Linked DNA regions of Dehalococcoides mccartyi CG5. Each later gene encodes a partner of the first gene's protein in a complex. Links are inferred from orthologs where the notes say so. Each region holds a gene or a part of one and is shown in the gene's direction. Other genes may lie near its edges. The genes, in order: acpP and fabF.

Evidence for each region.
Region 2: the proteins of acpP (region 1) and fabF are in contact, whole or in part, in a solved structure (PDB 6OKG), measured with the Escherichia coli proteins. The link is inferred for Dehalococcoides mccartyi CG5 from one-to-one orthologs.

What each region holds. Positions count from the first base shown.
Region 1 is NZ_CP006951.1:985,263-1,000,656, forward strand. Bases 1-2,864 are described here. They hold acpP (acyl carrier protein), read left to right. Parts: upstream 1-1,234; coding sequence 1,235-1,495; downstream 1,496-2,864. Other genes in these bases: fabD (ACP S-malonyltransferase), read left to right, coding at 1-35; fabG (3-oxoacyl-[acyl-carrier-protein] reductase), read left to right, coding at 35-787; nusB (transcription antitermination factor NusB), read left to right, coding at 799-1,230; X794_RS05220 (B12-binding domain-containing radical SAM protein), read right to left, coding at 1,760-2,864. In the rest of the region: more of X794_RS05220, read right to left, coding at 2,865-3,271; mfd (transcription-repair coupling factor), read right to left, coding at 3,343-6,789; proB (glutamate 5-kinase), read left to right, coding at 6,939-8,060; X794_RS05235 (hypothetical protein), read left to right, coding at 8,073-8,339; X794_RS05240 (hypothetical protein), read left to right, coding at 8,336-8,662; X794_RS05245 (trypsin-like peptidase domain-containing protein), read right to left, coding at 8,702-9,886; X794_RS05250 (S1C family serine protease), read right to left, coding at 9,976-10,818; X794_RS05255 (MerR family transcriptional regulator), read right to left, coding at 11,009-11,779; X794_RS05260 (glutamate-5-semialdehyde dehydrogenase), read left to right, coding at 11,883-13,157; rph (ribonuclease PH), read right to left, coding at 13,239-13,964; X794_RS05270 (NUDIX domain-containing protein), read right to left, coding at 14,045-14,455; X794_RS05275 (CinA family protein), read right to left, coding at 14,448-14,957; X794_RS05280 (DUF167 domain-containing protein), read left to right, coding at 14,987-15,280; X794_RS05285 (PAS domain-containing sensor histidine kinase), read right to left, coding at 15,228-15,394. UniProt on the Escherichia coli protein: Carrier of the growing fatty acid chain in fatty acid biosynthesis.
Region 2 is NZ_CP006951.1:760,007-775,530, forward strand. Bases 5,642-8,635 are described here. They hold fabF (beta-ketoacyl-ACP synthase II), read left to right. Parts: upstream 5,642-6,501; coding sequence 6,502-7,770; downstream 7,771-8,635. Other genes in these bases: mtaB (tRNA (N(6)-L-threonylcarbamoyladenosine(37)-C(2))-methylthiotransferase MtaB), read right to left, coding at 5,642-6,413; recJ (single-stranded-DNA-specific exonuclease RecJ), read left to right, coding at 7,754-8,635. In the rest of the region: X794_RS04025 (ferritin-like domain-containing protein), read left to right, coding at 1-825; X794_RS04030 (superoxide dismutase), read left to right, coding at 855-1,433; X794_RS04035 (zinc-ribbon domain-containing protein), read right to left, coding at 1,531-2,301; X794_RS04050 (Smr/MutS family protein), read right to left, coding at 2,734-3,018; imidazole glycerol phosphate synthase subunit HisF, read left to right, coding at 3,192-3,998; X794_RS04060 (DUF128 domain-containing protein), read left to right, coding at 4,057-5,109; more of mtaB, read right to left, coding at 5,163-5,641; more of recJ, read left to right, coding at 8,636-9,454; X794_RS04080 (glycerol-3-phosphate acyltransferase), read left to right, coding at 9,470-10,102; X794_RS04085 (prolipoprotein diacylglyceryl transferase), read right to left, coding at 10,282-11,064; X794_RS04090 (DEAD/DEAH box helicase), read right to left, coding at 11,135-13,429; X794_RS04095 (DUF503 domain-containing protein), read right to left, coding at 13,441-13,731; rpsO (30S ribosomal protein S15), read left to right, coding at 13,910-14,179; X794_RS04105 (polyribonucleotide nucleotidyltransferase), read left to right, coding at 14,221-15,524. UniProt on the Escherichia coli protein: Involved in the type II fatty acid elongation cycle. Catalyzes the elongation of a wide range of acyl-ACP by the addition of two carbons from malonyl-ACP to an acyl acceptor.

The sequences.
Region 1 (15,394 bases):
ATGATGCCGCTTCTATCCAGAATTTTAGCGTATAATGGGTAACATGCTTGGTTTAAATGGCAAAGTAGCCCTGATTACCGGCTCCGGCAGGGGCATAGGCAAAGCCATAGCTTTGCGGTTCGCCGAAGCAGGGGCAAAAGTGGTAGTAAACAGTCTGTCTCCCAATGGTGAAGAAACGGCCTCTCAGATACGTTCTCAGGACGGACAGGCCATATTCGTTCAGGCTGATGTAAGCCAAAGTAGCGGGGTAGAAGCCCTTTTCAAAGCCAGTCAGGAAGCCTTTGGCGGAGTGGATATACTGGTAAACAATGCCGGCATAACCCGTGACCAGTTGACCATGCGTCTGTCCGAAGAAGACTGGGACAGTGTAATACAAACCAACTTAAAGAGTGTTTTTTTGTGTTCCAAGGCCGCCCTCCGCCAGATGCTGAAAAACCGCTGGGGACGGATAATAAACCTCAGTTCCATAGTCGGTCTGAAGGGCAACCCGGGGCAGGCCAATTATGCCGCCGCCAAAGCCGGCATTCTGGGATTCAGCTATTCTTTGGCTAAAGAAGTGGCCAGCCGCAATATTACTGTCAATTCCATAGCACCCGGTTTTATAGAAACCGATATGACCGCAGCCCTGTCTGACGAACAAAGACAGGCTATAACAGCCCGAATACCCATGCAAAAACTTGGCACAGTGGAAGATATAGCCGCCTGTGCATTATACTTGGCACAAGAAGATGCCAAATACATTACCGGACAGGTAATTTGCCTGGACGGCGGTATGTCTATAATATAAGCGAGTAAAAAGTGACGACCAGCAGACGCAAAGCACGTGAAATAGTCCTTCAGGCTCTGTACGAACAAGACCTGGCAGGGCATAATGCCGAGGATGTTTTAAAACGCCTTTTAACCGAAAACCCCCAGACTGAAGAAAACGTAGAGTTTATTTTCAGGCTGACAAATGCCGTAGTCAAGCACAAGGACTTACTGGATGAAAATATCCGCCAGTTTGCCTCTGCCTGGCCGGTGGAACAGCTTTCATATATTGACCGGAATGTACTCCGGCTGGCTATTTTTGAAATTATCCATGAAAATGATGTACCGGTTAAAGTAGCTATCAACGAAGCAGTTGAACTTGCCAAATCATTTGGGGGCAACTCTTCTGCCAGATTTATAAACGGGGTTCTCAGTTCTGTCAGCAAAGCTCTGGCAGATACAGCAAACCAACGGGAGGAGTGAAGTAGTGGCAACGGTTTTTGAAAGAGTAAAAAAAGTTAGTGTTGAGCAGTTGGGCGCCGAAGAAAAAGATGTGGTGCTTACTGCCAGTTTTGCAGATGACCTGGGGGCAGATTCTCTGGATCAGGTAGAACTTATAATGGCACTGGAGACCGAATTCGGTACTCCCGAAACCAAGTTTGAGATACCTGATACTGACGCTGAAAAATTAAAGACGGTGCAGGCTGTAGTGGACTACTTGAAGTCCAAAGGCATAAAAGACAGCTAATACCGCCTCTAATACCACCAGATTCAAACAGTTTTTAAATTTATAGCCGAAATCCGGTCCGGGCATTTTATTGCCTGTTACAGCTGATACTCTGAAATTTCGGATACCAAGATGTTTGCCGTTAAAAACGGGTAAACGGTATAGTGGGTTGTTACCTGAAAAAGACCAAGCCTAAGGGGTAACCCCTGCCCTGCCAGACGGCTAAGACGTTTTACTCCCCCTAAAAGAGCCTATATATAGGTCAGATTTAGATTGAGACAGCCCTCAGGCGGTGTCCTGCCCGAACTTGCACCCCGTATAACGTTCTAAAACTTTGCGGAAATGATAGCCGTAAATGGATAGGGTAACTGCCAGAGGAAATGCCTTGGGATTTTTTATCAGGGTAGAGCCCAACAACCGCCAATAATACTTCCGGCTGTTGTCCACAATACCCAGATGCCACACAGACCGCATAAATGCCCTTAGCCTCTGGGCTGATACCGGTTTCACCCGCCCTTTGGGTTTGGGATGATATCTCGATATAAGTACAGCTACCCGCTGGTAATATTCGCGGGGGGCATATATGGCTGAGAGCACCCGGTTATAACCGTTTATAAGCACTTCGGTCTTCATGCGGGGTACAAAGTTCAAACTGCAATCTGTATTATCTCCCCGAAAATCTTCCAGCAGACGTTTTTCCTTCTTAAGCCTGTTCCACAAACGGGTGCCTCTGGGGGCATTTAAAAGCCCGACCATGGCAGTCACAATGCCGCTTTGCTGAATGAAATTTATCTGGGCACGGAAAATAGAAGCCGGGTCACTGTCAAAACCCAGTATGAAACCGCCCTGAACCTGAATACCGGCCTGCTGGATTTTCTCAATTGAAACCAGCATATCCCTATTGGCATTCTGGTGCTTGGAACATTCCGCTAAACTTTCGGCATTGGGTGTTTCCACTCCCACAAATACGGTATCAAAGCCTGCTTCTACCATCAGGTGAAGCAGTTCATCATCGTCTGCCAGATTTATAGAAACCTCGGTATTAAATGAAAAGGGGTAACCCTTTCGTTTCTGCCAGGCTATGACTGCCGGCAATATGTCGGCCTTGAGTTTATTTTTGTTGCCTATAAAGTTGTCATCTACAAAGAAAACTCCCGAACGCCAGCCGGACTGGTACAGGGCATTAAGTTCAGCCAGAACCTGCACACGGTCTTTTGAACGGGGAACACGGCCGTTTAGGACTACAATATCACAAAACTCACAGTTAAACGGGCAACCCCGCGAATACTGAAGGCTCATGGAGGAATATTCTTTTGACTTTACCAGCTTCCAGAGGGGTATGGGTGTTCGGGTAAGGTCTGACTTTTCTTTTTCGGGGTATACCGCTGCCGCTTTTCCCTCTTCCAAATCACGCACAAAACCTGCCAGAGAGTTTTCCACTTCCCCCAGCAACAAATGGTCTATGCCCTTCAGGGTTTCAGCCTCAGCCGTAAAGTAAGGCCCTCCGGCCACTACTTTTTTACCCAGAGCATGGCAGCGGTCTATACATTCGTGGGCGGATTTTTGCTGAACTGCCATAGCGCTTATAAAGACGTAATCTGCCGCCAGTATATCTTTATCCGTCAGGTTTTCAATATTAAGGTCTACCAGTTTCTTTTGCCAGCCATCCGGCAGCATGGCGGCAAGAGTCAGAAGACCCAACGGCGGAAAAGAGGCTTTTTTAGAAACAAACTTTAAGGCATGCTTGAAGCTCCAGAATGTGTCGGGATAACGTGGGTAAAGGAGTAAAATTTTCATCTGAATCTCCTGACAGAGGATATTTGAATATTTTGAATAATATCATAAATTTTATTCATTTTAAACCCTGCCTACCCCAATCGCCAGATTACCTCTTCCAGTACCTCTTTCCATTTATCACCAATTTTTTTAAACTCTATAGCCACCTGATTACGCCCTGCGATAACCCCTGCCCGAAGCGGTTCAAGCAAAGACTTGTTTATTATCAGCCCGCCCAGCATCCGCACCACTATCTGGCTGCCTTCGGTTACTATAGTATCCACGTGGGCTTTTTTAGCCAGCAGACGCAGACGGATTGAATAAAGCAGGTTTTCAAGTTCCGGCGGCATTGCCCCGAACCGGTCTGCCAGTTCCTTTTCTTTTTCCTGAACTCCTGCCAGACTGGTTAAAGCCGATAACTGCTGGTAGATGGAAAGCCTGAGATCCAGATCCTGAATATAATATTCGGGTATAAATGCATCCAGAGGTAAATCCAGCTTGGGGGCAGGCATGTTCTTGAGGCGTATTTCCTCTTTTGAAAGCCCGCTGCCCGTAGCTTTCAGCCCGGCCACAGCCTCTGACAGCATCTGGGTATACAGATTGAAACCGACTGAATTTATATACCCTGACTGTTTTACCCCAAGCAGTGTTCCCGCACCCCGTATCTCCAAGTCTTTCATAGCAATGCCGTAGCCTGCCCCCAGTTCAGCTGCCTCATAGATAGTTTTCAGGCGTTTCTCAGCATCGCCGCTAAGGCGTTTTTCTTTTTCATACAGGAAATAGGCATATGCCAGCTGGGAACTCCGCCCCACCCTTCCCCGCAACTGGTAAAGCTGGGTAAGCCCGAAGCGGTCTGCCCGGTTTATGATAAGGGTATTGGCATTCGGCACATCCACCCCGGATTCTATTATGGTGGTACATACCAGCACATCCAGTTCATGCCGCACAAAATCAGCCATTACGGCCGCCAGTTTTTCTTCAGCCATCTGCCCGTGCCCGATACCTATGCGGGCTTCGGGAACAAGCTGCTGGATACGTTCTGCCAGCAAATTTATGCCCATCACCCGGTTATTCACAAAAAATACCTGCCCGTTTCTTTCCATTTCCCGCAGTATAGCTTCACGTATCAGCCGTTCATCAAAAGCGGCTACTACGGTCTTTATAGGCAGGCGTTCACCGGGCGGAGTTTCGATAATACTCATATCCCGCACTCCCACCATAGACATGTGCAAAGTACGGGGTATGGGGGTAGCGCTAAGGGTAAGCACATCTACCTGGGCACGCAGTTTCTTGAAAAATTCCTTGTGGGCTACCCCGAAGCGTTGCTCTTCATCTATAACTACTAATCCCAAGTCTTTAAACTTTATATCTGCCTGAAGCAGGCGGTGAGTACCTATGCAGATATCCACCTCGCCTTTTTCCAGATTTTCAACCACTTCTTTCTGTTCGGACTGGCTGCGGAATCGGCTTAGCACCTCTACTTTTACCGGAAAAGTGGCCAGCCGCTCACGAAAAGTAGTGTAATGCTGCTGGGCAAGCACAGTAGTAGGCACTAAAACTGCTACCTGTTTGCCGTCCATAACCGCTTTGAAAGCCGCCCTTATAGCTACCTCGGTTTTACCGTAGCCCACATCCCCCAGTATAAGCCTGTCCATAGGGCGGGGTTTTTCCATGTCTTCTTTGACATCGTACAGGGCCTTCAGCTGGTCAGGTGTTTCCACATAGGAGAACGATGCTTCCATCTCCTGTTGCCAGACGGTGTCTGCCGAAAAAGCATAGCCGCTGGCCAGTTCACGTTTGGCGTAAATCTCAAGGAGCTCACGGGCAGTCTCTTCCGCGGATTCACTGGCCTTTTCTTTAGCCCTTTGCCATTCCTGAGTACCCAGCCGGTGCAAAGACGGGGGTTCATCCCCACTGCCTATAAAACGGTTTACCCTGTCCATCTGGTCTGTGGGTACATAGAGTTTGTCGCCGCCGGCATACTGGAGTATCAGGTATTCTTTATCCATGCCGTCACGGTTCATATGGCTGACCCCGCTGAACAGGGCTACCCCGTGGTCTATATGCACCACAAATTCACCCGGCTTTATGTCCAGCACCACTCCCTTGCGGGCAACCGGACGTTTGGAGGGCAAACGCCGCTGTTTTACAAAACCAAAAAGTTCGGCATCGGTAAATACGTGCAAGCTACCGCTTAAACTCCAGCCCGCACCCAATATCCCTTGAACAAGGCTTAGACTGGCAGACGGAGGGGGTTTCAAAATATCTGTTTGAACATTTGTGGAAATACCCTCTTCCGCCAGAAGCTCGGTCAAACGGGCGGCCTGATGGCTGACTATAACCACCCTGCCTGCGTGCCCTTTCAGTTCCGGCAGTTTCTCATACAAACTGGTTAAACGCCCCACATAATTATCCGGAGAAGCAAACTCCAGCTTCAGAGACTCACTCTCCCGCCCGAAAGAGGCCATAATAAGCCTCTTTTTGGTTTTCAACATTTCAGATATCTCTGCCCAGCTGAAATACGGGCGGGGATAAACGGAAGGAAGCTCACCTTGTGACAGACGATCTGAGCGCAGTTCTTCGGCTTCGTTATCCAGATGAAAAGCCGCCTGCTCTATAGAGGCAGGCTCATCCAGCACTACCAGAGCATCCGCCGGCAGATAATCAAGTATGCTTGAGGTATTGAAAAGAGGGGCAAAAAATTCCGGGTATTCCGGTTTTAAACCCTCCTGCAAGTGGTTTATATCTGCCGACAGAGTGCGGCTGAATTCAGGATTAAGGTTATCAGTGAGCAAAGCATCCAGCTTGTTTTTAAGCTCTTGACGGGGCAACTGCCCCAGATGAAAAATTTCACTTGCGGGGCTGATGGTAAGCTCGTTTACTTGCTTTCCCGAACGCTGGCTTTGAGGGTCAAAATTACGCAAACTTTCCAGCGTATTGCCGAAAAATTCCAGCCTTACCGGGTTATCTTCGGTATGGGGGAAGATATCCAGTATCCCGCCCCGATGTGAATATGTTCCCGGCATTTCTACTATGCTTTCCTGACGGTATCCCAGTTGCTGAAAACGGCAAATAAGATTCTGGGGTTCTGTTTCCAATCCCGTCCAGACCTGCACAAAAGACTGCTCAAATACTTTGGGGGATATATACCGCTGAAGCAGAGCCGGCACAGCTGTAACTATTATCCGGGCATCTCCACTCCGGATAAAACCGCCCAAAATGCCTGCCAGACGCATTTTTTCCAGTGAGGAATTACGGTCTGAAACAGCCCTCTGGTAAGGCAACAGGCTGGGGTCAGGCAAAAACCCCGGCTCTTCCCCGCTGTAAGCGGCTATCTGTTCCAGTAGTTCCCTGGCCCGCTCCGGCTGTGAAGTGATAACCAGCATGGGGCATTTAAGCTTGCGGTATACCGCCGCCAAACTGAAACCCCTCCCCGCATCTAAAACAGAAATATCAGCTTCACCCCTGTCTAAAGATTCAAACAGACTGTTAAATGAAGGACTTTGGTCTATTAGAGGCAACAAACCGATAAGGTTCAATATATTCTCCAAACACATTTAGGGGCTTACCGTTAGAGGTAGCCCCGTTTGGAAATTGTATCACCGAAAGCACCCGCCCTCAAGTCAGGTGCAATATATACGGGGTAATCCTTGTTCTGGCTTAACTTGCTTGCTATAATGACTTATTTATGAACGAAAATTGTTATAAACGGGTTGTAATAAAGTTGGGCACCAGTCTGCTCACCGGCGGCACAGGCAAGCTTGACCATGAGCGCATGGCTGACCTGTGCCGACAGATAGCCGAACTGACCCGCCTGGGTACTGAGATAGTTATAGTTTCTTCGGGGGCTATTGCCGCCGGACGCTCTAAAATGGGTATCCGCCACATTCCGAAAGATGTTCCTTTTAAACAAGTGCTGGCCGCCATAGGCCAGAGCCAGCTTATGAATTATTATGACCAGTTATTCAGTCCTCACGGGCTGACGGTTGCCCAAGGTCTGCTGACCAAAAGTGACCTGTCTGACCGTTCGGGTTACCTCAACGCCCGAAATACCCTGCTGGCTTTGATGGAACTGGGAATTATAACCATTGTCAATGAAAATGACGTGGTAGCAATAGATGAAATCCAGCAAGCCAAATTTGGGGATAATGACAATCTGTCGGCCATGGTAGCCAACCTGATAGAGGCTGATTTACTGCTGATACTGACCAATATCCGCGGGCTTTACACCTCAGACCCTACTCTCCACCCTGAAGCTACCTTGATAACCGAGGTCAAAGAGATTACCGAAGAACTGGAGCAACTGGCCGCCGGCAGCTCAAACAAGCTGGGTACAGGCGGAATGGTAACCAAACTGGAAGCCGCCAGACTGGCCACATCTTCAGGGGTAACCGCCATTATTGCAGACGGGCATATACCGGATATTATTCTCAAACTGGCGAATGGTGAAAATGAAGGTACCCGTTTTATACCTTCACTGCACAAGCCGGATAGCCGCCAGCGCTGGATGATGAGCGGGCTTTGCACCCGCGGCAGCATCTGTGTAGATGACGGGGCAGCCAAAGCACTAAGAGAAAACCAGAAAAGCCTGCTGGCTGCCGGAGTGCAACAGGCCGAAGGCAAATTCGGGCGGGGTGATATTGTAAAGCTTACCGACAGCCACGGAAAACGGCTGGGTTATGGCATAACCAATTACTCTTCAGATGATATTTCCAAAATAAAAGGCCTTCACTCACAGGAACTAAACGCCGTTTTAGGGGGCAACCAAGGCCCTGAAGTAATACACCGCAATAATCTGGTGGTAATTTAACGGAGGTAGGTCATGGCACTGGGCAATATATACCAGGGAGACCAGTTGATAGGAGAGGTAGAATATACCTTTCAGGATAATTCTGATTCCCGCTGGTGGGGAGAACTGGTCTTCACTGAATACCACAAAGTAGCTGACGGTGGTGGTTACTCTATCCGCACCGAGGATGGAAAACAAGGGCGCTGCACCCTTAAAAAGAAGCTGAACAAGGCCGTTTACGGCATGCCCTCACGCCATTTCTATCTCTTTCAGGGCATGAGCCTGCTTAAAACCCAGTGAGCATTAAATACACCAGCGGCTTGGGTCATATTTACCTTAAAGATGTGGACAAACCACTGGCAGATGTCCAGTATAACCTCATGGAAACCAACTCCAGCCAATATACATCCGCCAAGTGGTGGGGAGAGATAACCTCCTCTAAAGAGCTAAAACCGGCTGAATATATTTTTGAGGCTGAAGACGGGCGTAAAGGCAGCGTGGTAATCAGCCTGACTACCCCACCCGGACGCAAACTTCCCAAATACCGTTATCTGGTTAACGGGCGTGGTTCACTGGGAAACCTGCATAACAAACGCGGTCAAAAAAAGCCCGGCACGTTTTAGAAACAGCACCGGGCTTTTTAATAACCAATTATTTATAAACTAAAAGAAGTATGAGGATGACGGGCGGTCTTCAAGGAATATTGTTATAGTCCTCTCAACTCCACCCCTCTTTATCTGCAAAACTACCGTCTCACCTGATTCCATCCTCCAGAGAATTCTGAGCAGGTCTGAAAAAGAGGTGACTGCCTTTCCGTCAAACTGGTAAATAACGTCACCATCCCTCAAACCGGCAAGGTCTGCCGGGCTGCCGTGTTCAACATCCAACACCTCAACCCCGTTTGATTCGGTAGCACCGCTAAATCCCGGTATATCATCATAATAGTCATCAACATCTATCCCCAGATACGGATGACTGACGCTGCCGTCTGCTACCAAGCTTTCATAAATCTGCTCGGCGGTAGCCACATTTATAGCAAAACCCATATTTTGGGCATCTAAAATACCGGCACTATTTATACCGATAATTTCACCTGTGAGGTTTATCATAGGCCCGCCGGAATTGCCCGGATTTATAGCCGCATCTGTCTGGATTACGTCAAAATAAGGCGTTTCATCTATAAAAAACCAGTTCTCCAGATTACTTACGATACCGGCAGTGACCGTCATACCGCCATCAGTGGGAGATATGCTTAACGGATAACCAAGAGCAACAACAGTATCACCCATTTTAAGGGTGCTTGGGTCACCGAAAGATGCCGCCTGCAGACCGTTTGCCTTTATTTTAACTACGGCCACATCCATAAAATCATCTATCCAGAAATCCTCAGCCGTATAAACTTGTTTATTGGGCAAGATTACGGTCACATTGGTGGCGTTTTCCACCACATGGCGGTTAGTAAGTATATAGCCGCGGCTATCCATAATAGTCCCTGAACCGGAAACAGTACCTCTTTCACCGGTAGACCGGTCATAATAATCTACTTCTATGTACACCACCGACGCCATAACAGAGGCAATAGCATCCACTTGTGCCGTAGAAAGTTTTAAAAGCTCGCCGATTTGCCCATCCAAAGTAGCTAAATGCCCGTTTACTGCCGTCAGCTGGCTCTTAAGCGTATTTATATCCGTACCGGCTTGACTAAGCTGGCTTTGCAGAGACGAGATCTGCCCCTGGGCAGTCTGCAACTGGTCTTTCTGGTCAAGCAGGAGAATAGTGTTAAACGCACTTACCCCTATCAGTACCAAACTGAGTAATACTCCTATCCATTTCTGGGCGGTAGTCATACCTGCTCCTCCTTTAGATTATCTAATATATAATAATAGCTTCTTCGGGCATATTGGGAAAGGGATGTTCATTTATAAATTTTTCAGCCTTATATGTATAAAGCAAGAAAACTGATAATATCACTAACCGGTATTACCAGATTAATATCTTCTATGTCCTCACCATAGGGTACTATCCCGGCAGAGGGTATACCTATCATAAGTCCATCCATATTCACCATGCAACCGCCGGAGTTGCCGGGGTTTACGGCTGCATCTGTCTGAACATACAGATAACCTTCATAGGTACGCATAGCCGAAACAATACCTTTGGTAAAAGTAGCCGGACCAGCCAAATCAGTCCCTAAAGGGAACCCGGCCGCCACCACGTCCATACCCACTTTGATATCAGCCATAGTGGCCAAAGTAACAGTAGGAAATTCCTGGCCGCTAGTAGCACTCATAAGCAGCAAAGCCACATCCCGGCCCGTATCACTGCCTACCACACTGGCCGAATATATAGCACCGCTCATCAGGGTTACCCTGATAGTGGTTGCCCCTTCAATAACATGGTAATTGGTCAGTATATAACCCCGTTTATCAATAATAGTGCCGGAGCCGGAGGCAGAAAAGTTCCGGCCGCTTACATCTACCCGCACTATAGCCGGTTCAATCAGACTGACCACATCCGAAACCGCACAAGCATGACAGGTAAGGTCTGTATTTACCTGCTGAAGCTGGCTTTGGACAGTTGAAAGGTCTTGCTGCAGGCCGGCAATATCGCCGCCAAGGCCACTAAGTGAAGCCAAACTTTGGGTTAAAGAATCTATCTTGGTTTCAGCCTGACTAAGCTGGTCAGATTTCTGAAAAAGCATAGCGGTATTAAATCCGGTAACCACCACCAGAAGTGCAATAACAGCTATACTTATCCAGCGGGATTTGACTCCTTCCATGGCTCTCCTCCGTAATATTCAATTCGGTCTTCAATATCTTTATCATAACTCTTTCAAAACCTAAAATGGGAAAATCAAAAAATTATTTACCCTGCTGGTATTTAGTATCCTTTCCCATCCAATCCTTGAAACCGGAAAGGGCTGAAGAATATTCTTCAGCCCTTTGTTTGTACCGCATATCCCGGTTGCATCAAGTAGACTTTTTAAAATACACCCCGGCCGCATCCGCAATAAAAGCGGCCAGTTCAGGATGAATCTTGTCAAAAAATGCCTTGAATTCCGGGTCATCACGGTAGCTTCTGGCTAGACCCAGCAAACCTTCATCTGTGTAATGAGCAAAGTTTCCCAGCCATATCCGCCATTTGTTTATCAGTTCTTGTGACTCCCGGTGGGCAGGGCCGTTAGGTATATTTTTAGCCATCTTCTCAAATATGGTTTGCCCTTGGGCCTGAAGCTCTGCCATTTTGGTTTTGCCCATTTTTACTACCATCTCTTCTGAACGCCTAACTGTTTCTTCTCCATACCTGCGGCGGGCTTCACTGCGGTAGTAATCAATCTTCTCCTGCGAAAGCCCCTGATAATATTCGTTTATTTCCATCTCTATTTTCCCTTCCAGACTGGATATAGTTTTTTGAATGGTCTTCTGCAAATCTTCCAGCTGTTTTCCCTTATCCTGTAGCAAACCGCTCTGCCGGCGCAGGTTTTCAAGAAGGCTTGTACCCGGTTCATCAACCAGCAGTTTTATGCCTTCCAGCGAAAACCCCAGCTCACGGTAAAATAATACCTGCTGAAGACGCAAAGCCTCTTCCCTGCCATACAGCCTGTATCCGGCGGCAGTATAACTGTGGGGTTTCAGTAAACCGTTAACATCATAAAAATGCAGAGTGCGTATACTCACCCCTGCCATTTTGGAGAGTTCACCAACTGTGTGTAGTTTTTCCATAACACCATGATAAACCATTACCTTAGGTAATGGTCAAGAGGGTCAAACAATAATTTTGATCTTGCCATTTCTAAGCTTAAAGTTTAATATTTGTGTATTACCATGGCTTAAAGGAGAAATGATGGAAAAAGCACTGCTGGAAATAGAAGAAAAAGCCCGTTTAGCCAGAGCCGCTTCCCGCCCTTTAAGCTATGCTTCATCTGCCCAAAAAGACGCCGCCCTTAAAAATATTGCCCGTTGCCTGCTGGATAACGGGCCTGCCATACTGGAAGCCAATTTGAAAGACCAGAACGAAGCCAAAGCTTCAGGTATGCTCCCCGCCATGCTTGACCGCCTGATTATAGACCAGAGCCGTCTGGAGGGAATTGCCAAAGATACATTCGCTATCGCCGCCCTGCCAGACCCGGTGGGTGAAATATTTGATATGAACACCATGCCCAACGGGCTGATTATCGGTAAAAAACGGGTACCGCTGGGCGTGATTGCGGCTATTTACGAAAGCCGCCCCAACGTTACAGTGGATATTGCCAGTTTGTGCCTGAAAGCCGGAAATGCGGTTATTCTGCGAGGCGGCAAGGAAACTATCCATTCAAATACCATTCTGGCTAAGCTTATCCGACAGGCGGTTGAACAGGCAGGATTACCCAAAGAAGCTGTCCAGTTTATAGAAAATACTGACCGTAATCTGGTAAACCACCTGCTCAAGCTTTCAGATCAGATAGATTTGGTGATACCCAGAGGCGGAGCCGGACTTATTAGTTATGTTAAACAAAACTCTTTTATACCGGTGGTTGCCGGCGGCATAGGGGTAGTGCATGTTTATGTAGATGCCGATGCCAAAGTAACTGATGCGGTAAATATAGCTTACAACTCCAAAGTACAGCGTCCCACCGTCTGCAACGCCATGGACACCCTGCTGGTGCACAAAGATATAGCACCTGTTTTCCTGCCTGCCGTCGCCGCCGAATGGAGCAAGGCCGGAGTGGAAATACGGGCAGATGAGGCCGCCTTGAAAATACTGGAAAACACCTTCGGTTGTAAGCTCATACCCGCCACCCCGGATGACTGGGGCAAGGAATTTCTGGCACTGATTGCGGCGGTGAAAGTGGTAGACAGTCTGGATGAAGCCCTTTCCCATATTGCCAGATACGGCTCAGGGCATACGGAAAGCATAGTTACCCAGAACTATACTTCTTCACAGCGTTTCCTTAACGAAGTAGATGCGGCCGCAGTTATGGTAAATGCCTCCACCCGCTTTACAGATGGCTCGCAATTCGGGCTGGGAGCGGAACTGGGTATAAGCACCCAAAAGATGCATGCCCGCGGCCCGATGGGGCTTAAAGAGATAACCAGCTACAAATGGATAGTCTACGGTAGCGGGCAGATAAGGGGATAGGATACCTTTATGTATCTATTCCCCGAATATAGTTTAAGGGGGGCGTAAAGCCCCCCTCTTTAATATCTGCTATTTAATCGGCTAAAGCTGAGGCTGGGTAATACCCTTCTGAATATCAAAAAGCTGTCTGATACCGGCTTCGCCCAGTTTGAGTACCTGATCAAGGGTATCACGGGAGAAGGCCTTGCCTTCAGCCGTACCCTGTATTTCCACAAACTCACCCCGGTCATTCATGACCAGATTAAAATCCACTTCAGCCTGAAAATCTTCGTCATAACAGGGGTCAAGCACAATATTGCCTTTAAAAATACTGACACTGACCGCCGCTACCTGAGAAGTAAAGGGCATTTTGGAAAGAATACCCATATCTACCATTTTTTTAAACGCCAGATACAGGGCTATATAAGAACCGGTTATGGAAGCGGTGCGGGTGCCGGCATCTGCCTGAATAACGTCACAGTCTACAATAAAAGACCTCTCGCCCAAAGCCGCCATATCTACACAGGAACGCAGGGAGCGGCCTATAAGGCGCTGTATTTCCTGACTCCTGCCGGATATCTTGCCTGCAGACGAATCTCTTTGGGTACGGGTAACCGTGGAACGGGGCAACATGGAATATTCAGCCGTGACCCAGCCTGTACCGCTATTACGCAAAAACTGGGGAACTCTGTCTTCCATACTGACCGAACAGATTACCCTTGTCTTACCCTGCTCTATCAAAACCGAACCCTCGGCAAAGCTCTGGAAACCGGGTGTAATTGTTATCGGCCTTAGCTGGTTAAAGTTGCGGCCATCACCTCTTTGCATGAACACTGACTCCATTTCTAAACTAGTTTATATCCGCCAGTATAACACCCTGCAGTAAAACGGAACAACGCACCCTTTTATCAGCTCAGGCTTTCAAAGGCCTCTTTAAGCAGGGGAACGGTGGAAAGTGAAGCTATTTCAGCTGGAAAAACCCAGCAAAAACTTACATGCTCCCAATCCATTTGGGGTTGTCTGTTTACCTTTAAATGAAACAGGAACGGGTGTATCTGCCAGCAGATACCCAGTACGGTATCATGGTATTCAAATACCTGTCCTTCTTTAAGAAGTACCAAATCTTCGGGTTCATAGCCTGTTTCTTCGGTGATTTCGGTATAGACCTGTTCCAGCGGTGCTGTATCCATGTGGCCGGATATAGCCGCCCAGCAACCGCGGTAACTGCCCACTCTCTGGCTGCGTTTAAATAAAAGCACCTTGCCGCCTTTTATCAAAAAAGCAGTCACTACCGGCTGGGTACAGGACTGGTTATCCACCGGACATGTCTTTCAAATATCCCCTCAGCATATCCAGAGCAGCCACAGCTGCCTGATATTTTATCTCTTCACGGCTGCCTGTAAAATGGTGTTCAAATGCCCTGACACCCTTCAGTGTGGACAGCCCCAGATAAAAAAGCCCCACCGGCTTGCAAGGGGTTTCACCCCCAGGCCCGGCAATCCCCGTATCAGACAAGCAGATATCTGTTCCAAGTAACTGCCTCCCCCCCAGAGCCATCTGACAGGCGGTTTCCGGGCTGACCGCACCCTGTTCTGAAAGCGTCCGGGCAGACACCCCCAGCAAACTTTGCTTAATACCATTGGAGTAGCTGGTAACCGAACCCGGAAAATAGGCTGAACAACCGGGTATATTGGTAATTGCGTTTGAAACAAGCCCTCCGGTAGCAGATTCCACCACTCCCAAACTGAGTTTATGCTTGATAAGCAGCAGCCCTATTTCCCCTGCCAGATCAGTTAGTTTATAATCTAGGTTATTAATCATAGTATTATATTACCTTTAGAAGGTTTAATATGCCACCAAAGGAAAGCCCGTTTAAAGTAAATCTTAAAATAATCCCTTCTGCCCGAAAAAATGAACTGGCAGGTTATGAGAATGGTCTACTCAAACTAAAGATAGCCGCTCAGCCGGAGAAAGGCAAGGCTAACAAGGAGCTGATAGACTACTTAAGTGACCTGCTTGATACCCCTAAAGCCGAAATAGAAATATGCCACGGGCATACCGGGCGGAATAAAGTACTGGCGTTTTTTACACTTAGTCAGGCGGATTTTGAGGCAAAGATTTCGGCGGCTTTGCACGGGTCTTAGCATTCACCTTAACCACCACCACCTTGGAAGGTTTCCTTTGGGGTATTTTGCTGTTTTTCACAGGCAAATCTATTATAAATCTGGTTCCCTGCCCCAGCTTACTTTCCAACTGAA
Region 2 (15,524 bases), 220 kb from region 1 along the record:
GAAAAATCAAAAACCATAGAGCTACTCACAAAAGATATGGAAGATGAGCATGGAGCCATTATCCAATATCTGGGTCATGCATATGCTATCGGCGAAGGTGAGGTAGCTTGTGAAATAGAAGCCATTGCCCGTGAAGAAATGCGCCATCTGGACTGGCTTGCAGAAGCTATCACAACTTTGGGCGGCGAACTGAGTTTTAAACGCGGCATGATGGATATGACCGGTAAGACTGTATCTGAATGGATGCAGGCTAATGTGGGGCTTGAGAATGGGGCCATTACCCAATACCGCGAGCATATAAAACTCATTGATGACCCCAAGATTAAGCGCTTGTTAGAACGCATACTCGCAGATGAAGAATCCCATCAGGGTGATTTCAAGCATTTTGTTGAAAAAACCCTGCGCGAAAAAATGGTGGACCGCCGCGGAGATACATCTAATATTACCACTGAAAACCTGAGTTGGGGCATAAAACACGAATACACTGTTATCATCCAGTATCTGCTTCAATCTTACTCAGCTAAAAACGAAGAAACCCGAAAAGAACTTCAGGATCAGGCTATAAACGAAATGCAGCACATGGGCTGGCTGTCAGAAAAAATGATAGATAAAAAAGGCCACCCCCATCTGGAACATGATAAATTTGAAAAAACCCGTGATCATACCAAAATGCTCAAGGCAGACATAGAGTTAGAACACAAGGTAGCCGATAAATATGACCAATCTGCTGCCCAAACAAACGAAAGTGATGTCAAAGAACTTTTCCAGAAGCTGGCAACCCACGAACGTTACCACGCTGAAATATTCAAAGACCTTTTGGAATAAAAATATATTACACTTCGGAGGAACAGGCTATGTACACTGCACGTGACTATTCTGCCCTGACTGGTATTGAAGGGTTTTCTGATACCCTGCTTAAAAACCATTTTACTTTATACCAAGGTTATGTAAACAACACCAACAAACTTGCGGATACTTTAAAGGCCATGCTTGAGGAAGGTAAAACAGCTACGCCGGAATATGCTGAGCTCAAACGCCGTTTCGGGTTTGAATTTGACGGTATGCGTTTGCACGAATACTATTTTTCTAACCTTGGAAAATCTGTACCCCTATCAGAAACGGGCAAATTCTACCAGGCACTGGCAGCAGAATTCGGTAGTTACCAGCTCTGGGAAGCAGACTTTAAAGCTACCTCCGCTATGCGGGGCATAGGCTGGGTAATACTCTATAAAGACCCTCAGACCGGACGCCTGTTTAACCAGTGGATAAACGAGCATGAAGCCGGGCATCTGGCAGGTGCCACCCCGATACTGGTAATAGACGTATTTGAACATGCCTTCCTGACAGATTACGGGCTGAAACGAGCAGAATACATTGCTGCCTTTATAAAAAATATAAACTGGTCTGAGGTGGAAAAACGTTTCCTGATATAAACTTATTCTTAATATCCCAAAAAACCAAAGGGCAGTAGAAATACTGCCCTTTGGCATACACTTCTGGTATATTTTGAAACCCTAAAACGGTTATAAGTTAGTCAACCGGTATATCAGTCATATAGGATTGCACGATACCGGTTTCAGGAAACCAATAATAGACTGTTGTCCCTACCATAGCTTCGCATAGTATATAAGAATATCCATCTGCATGCCCCCATGAAATACAGGCAGATACCAGATATCCGTCTTCCATAGCCGCTTTTTGTACTCTCAGAGCAGTAGCATATTGGTCATCAGCGTAACTATATTCAGTTTGTTTATGGCTGCTTGCCCACAGTTGTAGTTTATTAAGAGACTCAAAATTTCTAAGCGGATATTTTGCCTGAATGGCTGAAAGCTCATCTTCGGTAGTTGCTAATTGCGCTTCAGATAAACTAAGCTGGTTGTTTACATCCTGAATAGTACTCTGGGCAGCAGCAAGGTCTGACTGCAATCCGGTCTTATCTGCATTAAGCCCGCTAATAGTTTCTTGCTGGGTATCAATAGTATTACTGTCATCTATATACTTATAGCCTAAAAACCCAGTGCTTATGATAGCTAATGCCAAGAAAGCCGAAAGCAGTGTAACCGGCATGTTGGTTTTTTTCTTTTGGGGTGCAGGGCTCCATACGGAAGCACCATTTGAAAATGATGATACACCTGTTTCACCCATGGGTGTTTTTGGGGCAATTTGCTCAACTGCCGCCGGCTGGGTTATTACAGTTTTGTCTTCAGTCAGTTGCATTTTCTCCTGTTTTGCACCGCATGATTTACAAAATAAATCATCATCAGACATGGCGTTTCCGCATTTTGGACAATACGACATCTTCTAACCTCTCATATTTGGATACCTTGGGTATTATAGTCTTGCGTTAGCTATAGCTGTCAAGATATTCATAATGAATATTTTCAGACCAAACCAATACTTAAATCTATAAATATATATTTGCCATTAGTTATAGCAACAACAAAAAAGCCCCCAGCATTTTAGTGCCAGGGGCTTAAATTTAGCTTTAATTTTGGCGCGCCTAGAGGGATTCGAACCCACGACCCTCGGTTCCGAAGACCGATGCTCTATCCACTGAGCTATAGGCGCAGGCCGCTTTGAAAATGGGGTGAGTGATGGGACTTGAACCCACGATCTCCAGGGCCACAACCTGGTGCCTTAACCGCTAGGCCACACTCACCAAAACCACCCGTATTATAGCCAAAACTGGCCTATCATTTCAATTTATTCTTGAAACTGGCAAATTTAGCTTTAACGCCTTTCCAGATAAGCGATAGTTACGCCCGAACCGCCCTCTCCATACTCTCCTAAACGGTAAGACTGAACAAGCGAATGCCCTTTTAGTTCATCCCAAACCAGCCCGCGGATTACACCGCCGCTTTTTCCGTGTATAATTTTTATAACCATATGCCCTGCCATGAACGCATCATTTAAGTATTGTTTAAAGGCCGGCAAGGCCTCATCAACAGTCAGGTGACGCAGGCTTATTTCATTGGGAACGTTGTCAGGGCGGCTTCGCTTCAAATTATATGGCATAAGATATCTTAGCATCATGCCCATGTGCGGGCAATATTACGGTAATGTTGCCGTATATTATCAAGTAACCGCCTTTACTTTAAACCTTCAAATGACATACTATTCCCTTATGGGTTAATAAATATACCTGCATTGAAATACTTTGCCCTAAAATAATACATATTGGTGACAAGTTGAAACCGATAAAAATTATCCCCTGTTTAGATGTCAAAGATGGCCGCGTGGTCAAAGAAATCAAGTTTACAGATATGGCCGATGCCAGAGACCCGGCTGAAGCGGCTTTTGTTTATTCCAAACAAGGGGCAGATGAGTTGGCTTTTCTGGATATAACAGCCACTATTGAAAATAGTTCTATCCATACGGATTGGGTAAAAAAGATTATATCCAAAACAAGTTTGCCCTTAATTGCGGGCGGGGGCATCAGAAACCTTCAGGATATTGAAAATCTGTTTACTCTGGGCGTAAGCAAAGTAGCGTTAAATACCATTACTCCCCAAAATCAAGAATTTATTCGTAAGGCGGTAGCCAGATTCGGCAGTGAACGGATAATAGTAGCTATAGACGGTATCAAAAATCCACCGGGAAACGGACACTCCCGTCTTGAAACTGTTATGCCGAATGGTGATGATACACACAATCTGGAACTGGTGGACTGGGCAAAACAGGTGGAAGCATTGGGGGCAGGTGCTATTTTGCTTACCAGCAAGGATACAGACGGAACCAAAGACGGTTTTGACCTGGAAATGATTAGAGCTGTAACCCGGGCAGTAAGCATACCGGTAATAGCTTCCGGGGGCGCCGGCAAGCTGGAGGATATGTATGCTGCCATAATCGAAGGCAAGGCTCAGGCTGTGCTGGCGGCTTCAGTATTTCATTCCGGCATCATAAACATATCGGAACTGAAAACATATTTGCATTCAAAAGGTATTCCGGTAAATATACCGCACAAAAAATATACATCCCCTTCTAAAAGCAAATAGTATAATATTTATAAGACATTACGGCAACCTGTTGCCGAAGATAACGGGCGCTGTTACAATGAATAAAAACCTTACACCGAGGATGAATTTGATAAAACAAGACGGGCGCGAAGTAGAACGTGAAAAATTAGCCATTTTACGTGTTTTGGCCAGTTGCCAGACTCCTGTTGGCAGCAAGATTATTGCCCGCCGACTGAAGAATGAATACGGTATTGACCTTTCAGAGCGGGCAGTCCGTTATCACCTGATATTGCTTGATGAAAGAAATATGAGCTGCAAAATAAGCCGCCGTGACGGCAGAAGCATTACCCAGCTTGGTCTTGAGGAACTGGGGAATGCCATGGTCACTGACAAAGTAGGTTTTGTAATCGACAAGATTGAACGTCTGGCCTATATGACGGATTTTGATTTAGACAACCTTAGCGGTATGGTGCCGGTGAATATATCCTTCTTTGCCAAGGACCAATTCAAACCGGCACTTCGGGCTATGGCACAGGCATACAAAGCCAATTTATGTGTAAGTGATCTGGTTTGCATTGCACATGAAGGGGACAAGATTTCGGATATTACCGTCCCCGAAGGACAGGTTGCCTTTGCTACTGTCTGTTCCATTGTAATAAACGGCACGCTTCTCAAGGCCGGTATCCCTATGGATTCACGTTTCGGGGGCACTCTGCAGTTCCATCAGCACAAACCCTGGCGCTTTACAGACATGATTTATTATACAGGGTCATCGCTGGACCCGTCTGAAATATTTATTGCCAGCCGAATGACCAGTGTTTCAGAGGTAGCCCGAAGGGGTGAGGGTAAAGTATTATGTAATTTCCGTGAAATACCCGCCGTAAGCCTGCCGCTGGCTGAAAAGATAATAGCCAAGCTGAAAAATGCGGGGATTAACGGGGTATTGGTGATAGGTGAAGCCGGTAAATCCATCTGTGAGATGCCGGTAGGCCTGAACAAGGTGGGTATGATAATGATGGGCGGGCTTAACCCGGTAGCCTCGGCGGTAGAAAGTAATATACCGGCCGCCAGCCATGCCATGAGCGGCTTGGTACCTTACAGCAGTTTTACAAGCTACTGGGAGGCGGCGGGGCTTAAGAAACCTGTTTAAACAAACACTATCTGTAAGGGTACTGTTTTTATAAATACAACCCGTTTACAGCACTAAACCTGTGAAGCTATTTCACTGGATAGTACCCCGTCAGCATATACTTTAGCCAGCTTCACTCGCGAAATAGTATTAGTCGGCTTTTCTGTAAATTTGCCATATACCCGTATATAGTCAGGGGTATAGCCAAACCAAAGACCATCTTTCATTTTGTTCTCCCAGAGTACTTCCTTTTCCAAATCCCTGCTCTGGTGACGATACTCCAAACTGGCATTTTTGGCCGCAAGCATCATCCCAGACAGACGTGTTTTTATTACCACAGGGTCTACTTTATCCGTCAGCTGTGATGCCATTGTACCCGGACGCTCGGAATACGGGAAAGGATGCACCCGTGCAAAACCTGCCTGCTCCACATATTTCAAGCTACATGCAAAATCTTCATCGGTTTCTCCAGGAAAACCTACTATCATATCGGTAGTGACAGCCACATCCGGAATCTGCCTGCGGATAGCTTCCAATGTACGGGTATAGTCCGTCAGACTGTAAGGGCGATTCATTAAACCCAGGATGCGGTCACTGCCGCTTTGCAGAGCCATATGAAAATGGTTACACAATCTCCGGTTTTTCCAGAGAGCTAAAAGCGGAAGGGTTATTTCGTTTGGCTGAAGAGAAGACAACCGCAGGCGAGGTATTCTGGTACGTTCCAGTATAGCTTCAATCAGCCCTGCCAGATTAAACCCGCTGGATGTATACTCACCTATTTCCGTGCCGGTAAGCACAATTTCTTGATACCCTTCAGCCTGTCTCAAGTTTATTTCGCTGATTATGTCATCCACCCCGCGGCAGTTTTTATACCGCCTTACAAAAGGTACTATGCAGTATGTACAAAAGTTATCACACCCGTCCTGTATCTTTATAAAACTGCGGGTTCTGCCTTTTTCATATAAAGCCGAAGCGCTGTTTTCAAGAGGGAAAAGCCTGATAATATTATTAACAATATCCGTTTTCTGCCGGTTATCCAGTATCAGATTAGCATCAGGGCAACTTATTTCATTTCCCCCATTTTCAGCATAACAGCCTGTCAGGCAAATAAAGCCGCTTGGATTGTGACGGCGGGCAATCCGCATCTGATAGCGGGCCTTTCGGTCTGCCACATGGGTGACTGTACAGGTATTCAAGATATAAATATCCCAATTATCCTGCGGGCTTACCAAATGGTAACCCGCCTGTGCGAATTCACGCCCCATAGCCTCTGTTTCGGCCTGATTAAGTTTACACCCCAGCGTATCTAAAGCTATATTAAACATCAAACCAGATTATACCAAAGCCTTTCTAAACTTGCAGTTAAAATATGCCTGTGTTATAAATAGCCAACTTAACAACCGAGGTGAACAGATGACTGATAACCAGCCCCAAAACAGGGTTGTCATAACCGGTATCGGTATTGTCAGCCCTCTTGGACTTGATACCCAAACCACCTGGGAAGGCCTGATAAACGGGCGTTCAGGTATAGACCATATCAGCCTTTTTGACGCATCAAATTTGGCTGTCCGCTTTGGCGGAGAGGTAAAGGATTTTGACCCGGCAAACTATATATCCCGCAAGGATATCCGCCGGATGGACCGTTTTGCTCAGCTGGCCGTAGCTGCCGGTAAACAGGCACTGGAAAATTCAGGCTTAACCGTAGACGAAAGCACCAGTCAGGATATTGGCGTAATTGTCGGCAGCGGCATAGGCGGGCTTTCGGTTCTCTTTGAACAGATTAAAGTATTTCTGGAACAGGGGCCGGACAGAGTCAGCCCCTTTTTAGTACCGATGATGATTGCAGACATGGCCGGTGCCCAAGTGTCTATCCAGCTGGGTCTTAAAGGGTCTAATTTCTGTACCACATCTGCCTGTTCTTCCGGTTCAGATGCCATAGGTACAGCTTTTGAAAAAATACGTTTCGGTTCTGCCAAAATCGTTCTGGCAGGCGGCGCCGAATCCATAATGAACCCGGTAGGTTTTGCCGGTTTCTCAGCTCTAAAAGCCCTTTCCACCCGCAATGAAGACCCCCAGACAGCTTCACGCCCGTTTGATGCCAACCGTGACGGGTTTGTTATTTCGGAGGGTGCGGCTATTCTGGTACTGGAAGAGTTGCAGACCGCTAAGGCCCGCGGGGCAAATATTATTGCCGAGATAATAGGCTACGGCGGTTCATCAGACGCTTTTCATATCACCCAGCCGGTGGAATCCGGAGTTGAAGCCGCACGCGCCATAAATATCGCCCTTAAAACAGCCGGTATCAAGCCGGAGGCGGTGGATTATATTAATGCCCACGGCACTTCCACCCCGCTTAATGACAAGATGGAAACCAATGCTATAAAGGTGGCTTTCGGAGAACATGCCCGAAAACTTGCCATCAGTTCCACAAAATCCATGCTGGGGCATCTTATCGGCGGGGCAGGTGCTATCGAAGCATCCATATGCGCCCTGACTATCAAAAACGGCATTATCCCTCCAACTATAAACTACACCACGCCTGATCCGGAATGTGATCTGGATTACACTCCCAACACCGCCCGTAAAGCTAAAGTAAAGGTTGCCCTTAATAATTCCTTTGGTTTCGGCGGGCATAATTCAGTGCTTATCCTCAGGGAAATGGGCAATGAAAATATTGGCTAATTGCCTCTGGAAGCTAAAACCGGCTCTTCCGGAGGAAACTGGCCAGAACTTTCCTTATCCGCCCCTGATTAGCCGTTTGCTTTATAACCGGGGCATTACAACCATTGAAGCGGCTGACCTGTTTCTTTCGCCAGACAAGCGTTTAAATCATGACCCGTTTTTATTTCCTGATATGGAAATGGCTGTCAGCCGCATTTACAAAGCCTTGCTGGCAGGCGAAAAGATAGTAGTCTATGGGGATTTTGATGCTGACGGGCTGACGGCTACGGCAGTTTTAACTACCGGCATTGCCCGTTTGGGCGGAAATGTAACACCATATATACCCCACCGCATTACCGAGGGTTACGGCTTAAAAATATCCGCCCTTGAGAAACACCGCGCAGAAGGTGTTTCTCTTGTTATCAGCACTGACTGCGGCATTACCGCCATACCTGAAATCAAACGAGCAAACAAAATAGGGCTGGACGTGATAGTCACAGACCACCACACCCCGCTGGACGAACTGCCGCCTGCATATGCCATTATAAACCCCAAAATGCCCTGCTCAACCTACCCCTGTAAAGAGCTTGCCGGAGTTGGGGTGGCTTATAAACTTATACAGGCTTTGTACCGCAACCTAGGGCGGGAGGATGAAGCCAAAGATTTACTGGATTTGGTAGCCATAGGCACGGTTGCGGATATTGTACCCATTCTGGATGAAAACCGTTATCTGGTAAAGGAGGGGGTAAAACTTCTGAATGCAGAACCCCGCCCCGGCCTAATAGAAATGGCCCAGCTTAGCCGCTTGCATCTGGGGGAAATAGAGCCGGAAAGCATTTCATGGATAATGGCACCCCGCCTGAATGCGGCCGGACGGCTGGAACACGCTATGGCCGGATACAAACTGCTTACCGCCACTACTATAAGTGATTCTCAGGAACTGGCACTCTGGCTGGAAAACAAAAATACCGAACGCCAGCAACTAACCGTTCGTTTTGTAGAAAAAGCCAGAGCTATGCTTGATACCCAGTTCCCGCCTGCTCTGCTCATATTCAGTGATGCCGAATGCCCTCAAGGTATCAGCGGACTGGTGGCAGGCAGGCTTTCAGATGAATACTACCGCCCGTCTATTGTCATCAAGACCAATGCTGATTCTGCTACCGGCAGTTGCCGCAGCATACCGGATTTCAATATTATTCAGGCGCTCAACCACTTTGCCCACCTGTTCAGCCATTTTGGCGGACATGCCCAAGCGGCAGGTTTCACATTGCCCATAGAAAATCTGGATGCGTTTGTACAAGGCATTTCCGCTTACGCCGAAGAAATCCTTAGCGGTATGGAATTAAAGCCGTTTATAGATATTGATATTGACACAGACTTAAGCCTGCTCTGCCCGGCCACTTTGCGCGAACTTGAGCGTCTGGCTCCATTCGGAGAGGCAAACCCGAAGCCTGTTTTCCTCAGCCGCGGGCTGAATATTACTGATTACCGGTCAATGGGCAGTAATAACGAACACCTAAAACTACGTATAAAACACAAAGGCCGTTTCTGGGACGGGGTGGCATTCCGCCAAGCCAAAGAACTAAGCAGTTTTCTCCAATCCCCGGTGGATATAGTGTATAATCTTGAACTGGATAAATGGTGCGGAACAGACACCCTCCGCCTGAAGATAATTGACATGGCACCCTCAGGTACCAAGATTTAGTAAAAAGGTGAGCAAATGAACAGCTTGATAATGGTTATAATTGCACTCATTGCCGCATATTTTATCGGCTCTACGCCTGCCCCGTATCTGGCAGGACGGATTTTTAAAAAAATAGATATCCGCACCGTAGGCTCAAAAAACATGGGCTCTATGAACGTTTTTTATAATGTGGGTTTCTGGCCGGGTATTCTGGTACTGACAACGGATATCGGCAAAGGTGCTCTGGCTATGGCTGTTGCCAACTGGCTGGGTGAAGGATTGGGTATCCAGATGCTATGTGCTCTGATGGCCATTGCAGGGCACAATTACCCTGTCTGGCTTAAATTCAAGGGCGGCAAGGGTGGAGCAACCGCTATCGGTATTCTAGCCTACATGATGCCTGAGGGCATTCCCATATATATAGCCTGTTTTCTTATCCTGATGGCTATTACCCGTTTCCCCACCCTGAGTTACGGCATCTCTTTTATCAGCTTTATACTGGTGGCATGGCTGGGGCAACATGATATGGGCAAAGTACTTTTCTCCCTACTGGTAGTTATGATACCCATACTCATGTACATACCCCGCATGAAAGAGATAAAAAACAAGGCCGGCTCCGGCAATGCCAAGCGGGCTATCTTTCGCAGAAACCTTAAAGAGAGACTTTAGTTTAGTCTTCCACAAGACAGCTGAAGCAAATGAAGAATATTCCGCTTTTATTAATGAATATTCTGAAAAAGCGAAGATAATACCAAGAGTAATAAAAACCTTGCAGACGCATTTCAATCAAATCTGCAAGGTTAATTTATCAAAGCAGTTTAGACTTGGGTTACCCCGAATGCCTCGGTTTAAGTTATTTTATCCGTTTGTTTTTGCTTTCTAAGGCGGTAAATAAAAAGCGGAACGGCTACGGCCATAAGTATCAGACCCACTACCTGAGCCTGTTCCAGACCTAAAGCAAAATCATCATTCACCCGTACAAAACCAATAGCAACTCTCCATGCGGCATACAGGCTGATATAAAGCAGGAAAAGCTGGCCGTCAGGCCGCAATTTCTTGGCGATGAACAAACTGAAGGTAAGAAGACACAACAAAAAGATAATTTCATAAGCTTGGGTAGGTGCTACCTCCACCCCGTAAGGGGCGGCCGTGGCGGGGTTGGTATAAATTACGCTGCAACCAGTACCACCAAATTCCCCGTAACAGCAACCATTCAGCAAACATCCCACTCTGCCTATAGCCTGCCCCAGCAGTATGCCGGGTACAGCCACATCCAGCAAATAACCCAGATTGAAGTGAGAATATCTACTGTAAATCCACAGGCCTATTGTGGCACCTATAATAGCTCCGAATATGGTCAGACCTTCGCCGCTAAATATAGCTCCGGGATTAAGGCTGTAATATTCCCAAGCATCTATAACATGCAGAAGCTTTGCAAAGACAATGCCGGAAGGAATAGCGATAATAGCCGCAGTCAGCACGGTATCATACGAAATATTCGCCCCGCGTTTAATCCGCCAGAATATCCATGAAACCAGTGCCACCACACCCAGTGCCATCATGATGCCATACCACTTAACCACCAGCGAACCTATGCTGAAGGCTACCGGGTCTACATTTATTTCAAACATAATTACCTGTCCTGTTTCAATTTAAAAAGAGGCGTGACCTAATTAAAATTATACCTTAACAAATTCGTCATCACAAACAGGTTTTGCCAAGGCATCTTTCCAGCACTGTTTTTGCCCCGTTTTTATCCAGCGGTTTATTGTTATTTCCGCATTTGGGGGACTGGACACAGCTGGGGCAGCCATCTACGCAGGTACATTTATCAATAAGGTTACGGGCAGTTTCCCAAAGCTGGTCAATAATCTCGTACCCTTTTTCGGCAATGCCCACCCCGCCGGGATGCCCGTCATAGATGAATATTGCCGAAGTACCCGTATCCGGGTGAAGGGGGGTGGAAACACCCCCGATATCACTGCGGTCACACAAGGCAAACAAAGGCAAAAGCCCAATAAGGGCATGTTCGGCAGCGTGGATAGCCCCGTGAAAATCCATTTTATATTTTTCCATAATACGGACTGTTTCAGCCGGCAGTTTAAACCAAACCGCTATAGTGGGAAAGGTTTGAGGCGGCAAATCCAGCTGCTCTTCACTCAATATCTGCTCGGTAAACTGGGCTTTGCGTCTGTAACCTGTTACCGTTAGAGTAACGTCTACTTTGCCCAGATATACACTGATATCCCCCACCAGTTTGTTTTTCAACACTTCACGTATACTTATTTCGGTAAGGTCATGGGTAACCGTATAGTATTCCAGTTTTTTCTTCTCCAGCAAGGCTACCTGTGAATTCAGATCAAAACTGCTTACCAGATAGCTTTCACCCTGATGCAGGTAAACTGCCCCCGGATAGGTCTGCAGAAAGGCTGTTTGGTAGTCCAGCGTTTCAATAATTTGTCCGCTCTGCGCATCTACCAGACAAAAATCCTTGCCCGAAGCTGAACGGATACTGACATCTCTGGCAGGATAAGAAATATCTGCTGATATATAATAATTGCCCCGCCGCTTGTTAAGTACTCTTTCTTCGGAGAGTATTTCCAGTTCTTCAGCCAGATTTTCTCCGAAAATATCTGTTTCGGATTCATTTAAGGGCATTTCCCAAGCAGCACATAACAGGTGGGCTTTATATATATACGGATTTTCAGGATTTATAAAAGTACTTTCAAAACCGCTGTTAAACAACCTTTCAGGGTTATTCATATAGTACTGGTCAAGCGGGTTATCCAGCCCCAGCAAAAATGAAAGAGAGTGGCCGCACCTTCTGCCGCTGCGCCCCGCCTGCTGGAAAGTGCTGGAAATACTGCCCGGAAAACCGGTCAGTATGCTAGCCCCAAGGTCACCGATATCCACCCCCAGTTCCAGTGCATTGGTGGAAACCGCCCCCAGCAATTTACCTGAGAAAAGTTCTTTTTCTATTTTGCGGCGGTCTTCGGCAGTATATCCTCCCCGATATGGCTTGATAAGGTCGGCAAATTCGGGTTTTATGGCTATCAGGCGGTCACGCGAATATTTATAAATAAGCTCGGTAAGCCGTTTAGTACGAGCAAAATCCAGCGTGCGGATTTCGTGGCTGACCAACTCACTTAAAAGAAACGCGGACTCCGAGTTGGCACTATGACGCATCCCGTTAGCGGGGTCAATAATAGGCGGATTCCAAAAAATAAAATCCTTTTCTGCTCTGGGAGCACCGTCATTATCCACCACTGAAAAAGGCAGTCCGGTCAAACTTTGGGCGTGAGTGCCGGGACTGGCAATAGTAGCTGAACTGAGAATAAACTTCGGTGAACTGCCATAGTAACTGCAAATACGCCGAAGCCGCCTTATGATATTTGCCAGATGCGAACCAAATACCCCACGGTAGATGTGGGCTTCGTCTATAACCACATATTCCAGATGACGTAAAAAACGGCTCCATTTCTGGTGGGACGGCAATATGGACACATGAAGCATATCCGGGTTGGAAAGTATAATCCTTGCCTGCAAACGGATATCCGAACGGTTACGGTTCGGGGTATCACCGTCATACACATCCATCTCTTCAGCCAAAAGCAGCGATGGCACCGCAAATGATTTCAGGCTTCGCAACTGGTCCTGCGCCAAAGCCTTTGTGGGGTAAAGATATAGGGCTCTGGCATTCGGGTCCGATACCAGTTTTTCAAGTACCGGCAGGTTATAGCACAAACTTTTGCCGCTGGCCGCCGGGGTAGCCACAATTATGTTTTTACCCTGCCGGCAAAGATTTACTGCGGTTGCCTGGTGGGTATATAACGGCAAAATTCGTTTTTTCCTAAGGCGGGCATCTATCTGGGGTAAAAGCGGGGCATCTGGTTTAGCATATTCCGCCGGGCGGTATGGCAAGCGTTCAATGTGGGCTATCTGCTCCTGATAATCAGGCAGAGATGCAATATAGGCCAAAAACTCGGTAGTTTCCAAGAGATATCACCTTAAACTGCCATTATTTCAATCTCAAAATCACGGATAACCACATCAAATCCGCCATCGGTTACAAAAGCCAAAGCTTTATTTAGTAACTGGTCGGCTACTATGGCACTGTTACTTATGCAGCTTATACCTATAACCGCCGTCTTCCAGCTATCCATCTCTTCTACTTCGGCTACGGAAATATTAAAACGGCTTCGCAACTGCCTGATCAGGGGTTGAACAAGCTGGCGTTTACCCTTCAGAGAGGTGTTTTCTGGCAGATCCAGCCATAATCTGAGTATACCTGAGTGCAAGCTAAAGAACTCCTTTTTACAAGGCTCTCAAATGAATATACCCTGCCCACTATATTACGTCAAGTAAATGCTTGCCGAAATGTGGTATATTATACCTAAATATAGTGCATTTGTTTTACAATATAGCCACGCTGTGATATAATTTTGACTTTGAATTAAGTAGAATAATATAAGGGGAATAAGTTTGGACAAACAGGAAAAATCTCTGATCATTAATGAATTCAAGAAGAGCGAATCCGATACTGGCTCTACTGAAGTGCAGGTAGCTTTGCTCACTGCCCGTATCCACCAGTTAACCACCCATATGATAGCCAATAAACACGATTTTCATACCAAGAGAAGCCTGCTTACTCTGGTTGGCCGCCGCCGCCGCTTGCTTTCATACATGCGCAACAGCAATGGGGCCGGTTATCAGGAGCTTATTGCCAATCTTGGCCTTAGAAAATAGTTTTTGCCAAAGGCAAATAACCCCGTAAGGAGATTACGTTATTGATAACTGCCAACTCATTTGAACGAACTATCGGCGGCAGGAAACTTGTTATTGAGAGCGGGAAACTTGCCCGTCTTGCAGATGCCGCGATTACTATCCGCTATGCGGATACTGAATTACTGGTAACACTTTGTTCTGCCAAGAAACCTCGCGAAGGGGTAGATTTTCTCCCCCTGACTATAGATTACGAAGAGCGGATGTATGCCGCCGGCAAAATCCCCGGCGGGTTTATCCGCCGTGAAGGCCGCCCCAGTGAACAGGCTATTTTGGCTGGGCGACTGACTGACAGACCTCTTCGCCCTCTTCTCCCCAAAGAGTGGCGCAATGATCTTCAGATTATTATTACCGTAATTGCTTCAGACAAGGAAAATGACGCTGATATCTGGGGCGTAGTGGGTGCTTCCACAGTTCTGGCCATGTCTGAAATACCATATGAAGGTCCGGTCGGAGCCAGCCGTATTGGATATATAAACGGTGAATTTGTGCTTAATCCCACTTTTGCCCAGTTGGAATCAAGCCAGCTGGATCTGGTGGTAGTCAGCACCCGCAAAGCGGTGGTGATGATTGAAGCCGGTTCCAAAGAAATTCCTGAAGACATTATGATTAACGCTATTGAGTTTGCCCATAAGGCAAATCAAGAGCTTATTGACCTCCAGGATGAAATCCGTGCCAAGCTCGGCAAAGAAAAGCTACCCGTGCCGGTGCTTGAAATACCCGAAGAAGTCAAAACGGCTGTTGCCGCTTTTGTAAAAGGACGGGTAAATGAAGCCCTTAGCCACCAAGATAAAACCGCCCGTGAAAATGCGGTTGAAGGCCTTCAGGCTGAACTGGTTGCGGCTTTATCAGAAACATTCGCCGAAGGTGATATCCTGGCCGCTTATGACAAAGAAATCAAGAAAGCTATCCGCTCTACTATACTTGAGAAGGATATCCGGGTAAACGGACGGGGTATCAAACAGCTTCGCCAGCTGGATGCTGAAACAGGGCTTTTGCCCCGCGTCCATGGCTCTGCTTTATTCACCCGCGGTGATACCCAGGTCATGGCTATAACCACCCTTGGTTCTTTACAGGAATCCCAACAGCTGGATGGCTTAAGTGCCGAAGATACCAAGCGTTTTATGCTTCACTACAACTTTGCCCCCTTCTCTACCGGTGAAGTAAAACGTTCCGGTTCTCCCGGACGGCGTGAAATCGGTCATGGCGCTTTGGCCGAACGTGCCTTAGTGCCTGTCCTGCCCACTCCGGAAGAATTCCCCTATACCATTCGTCTGGTAGCTGACGTGGTTGGCTCATCAGGCTCTAC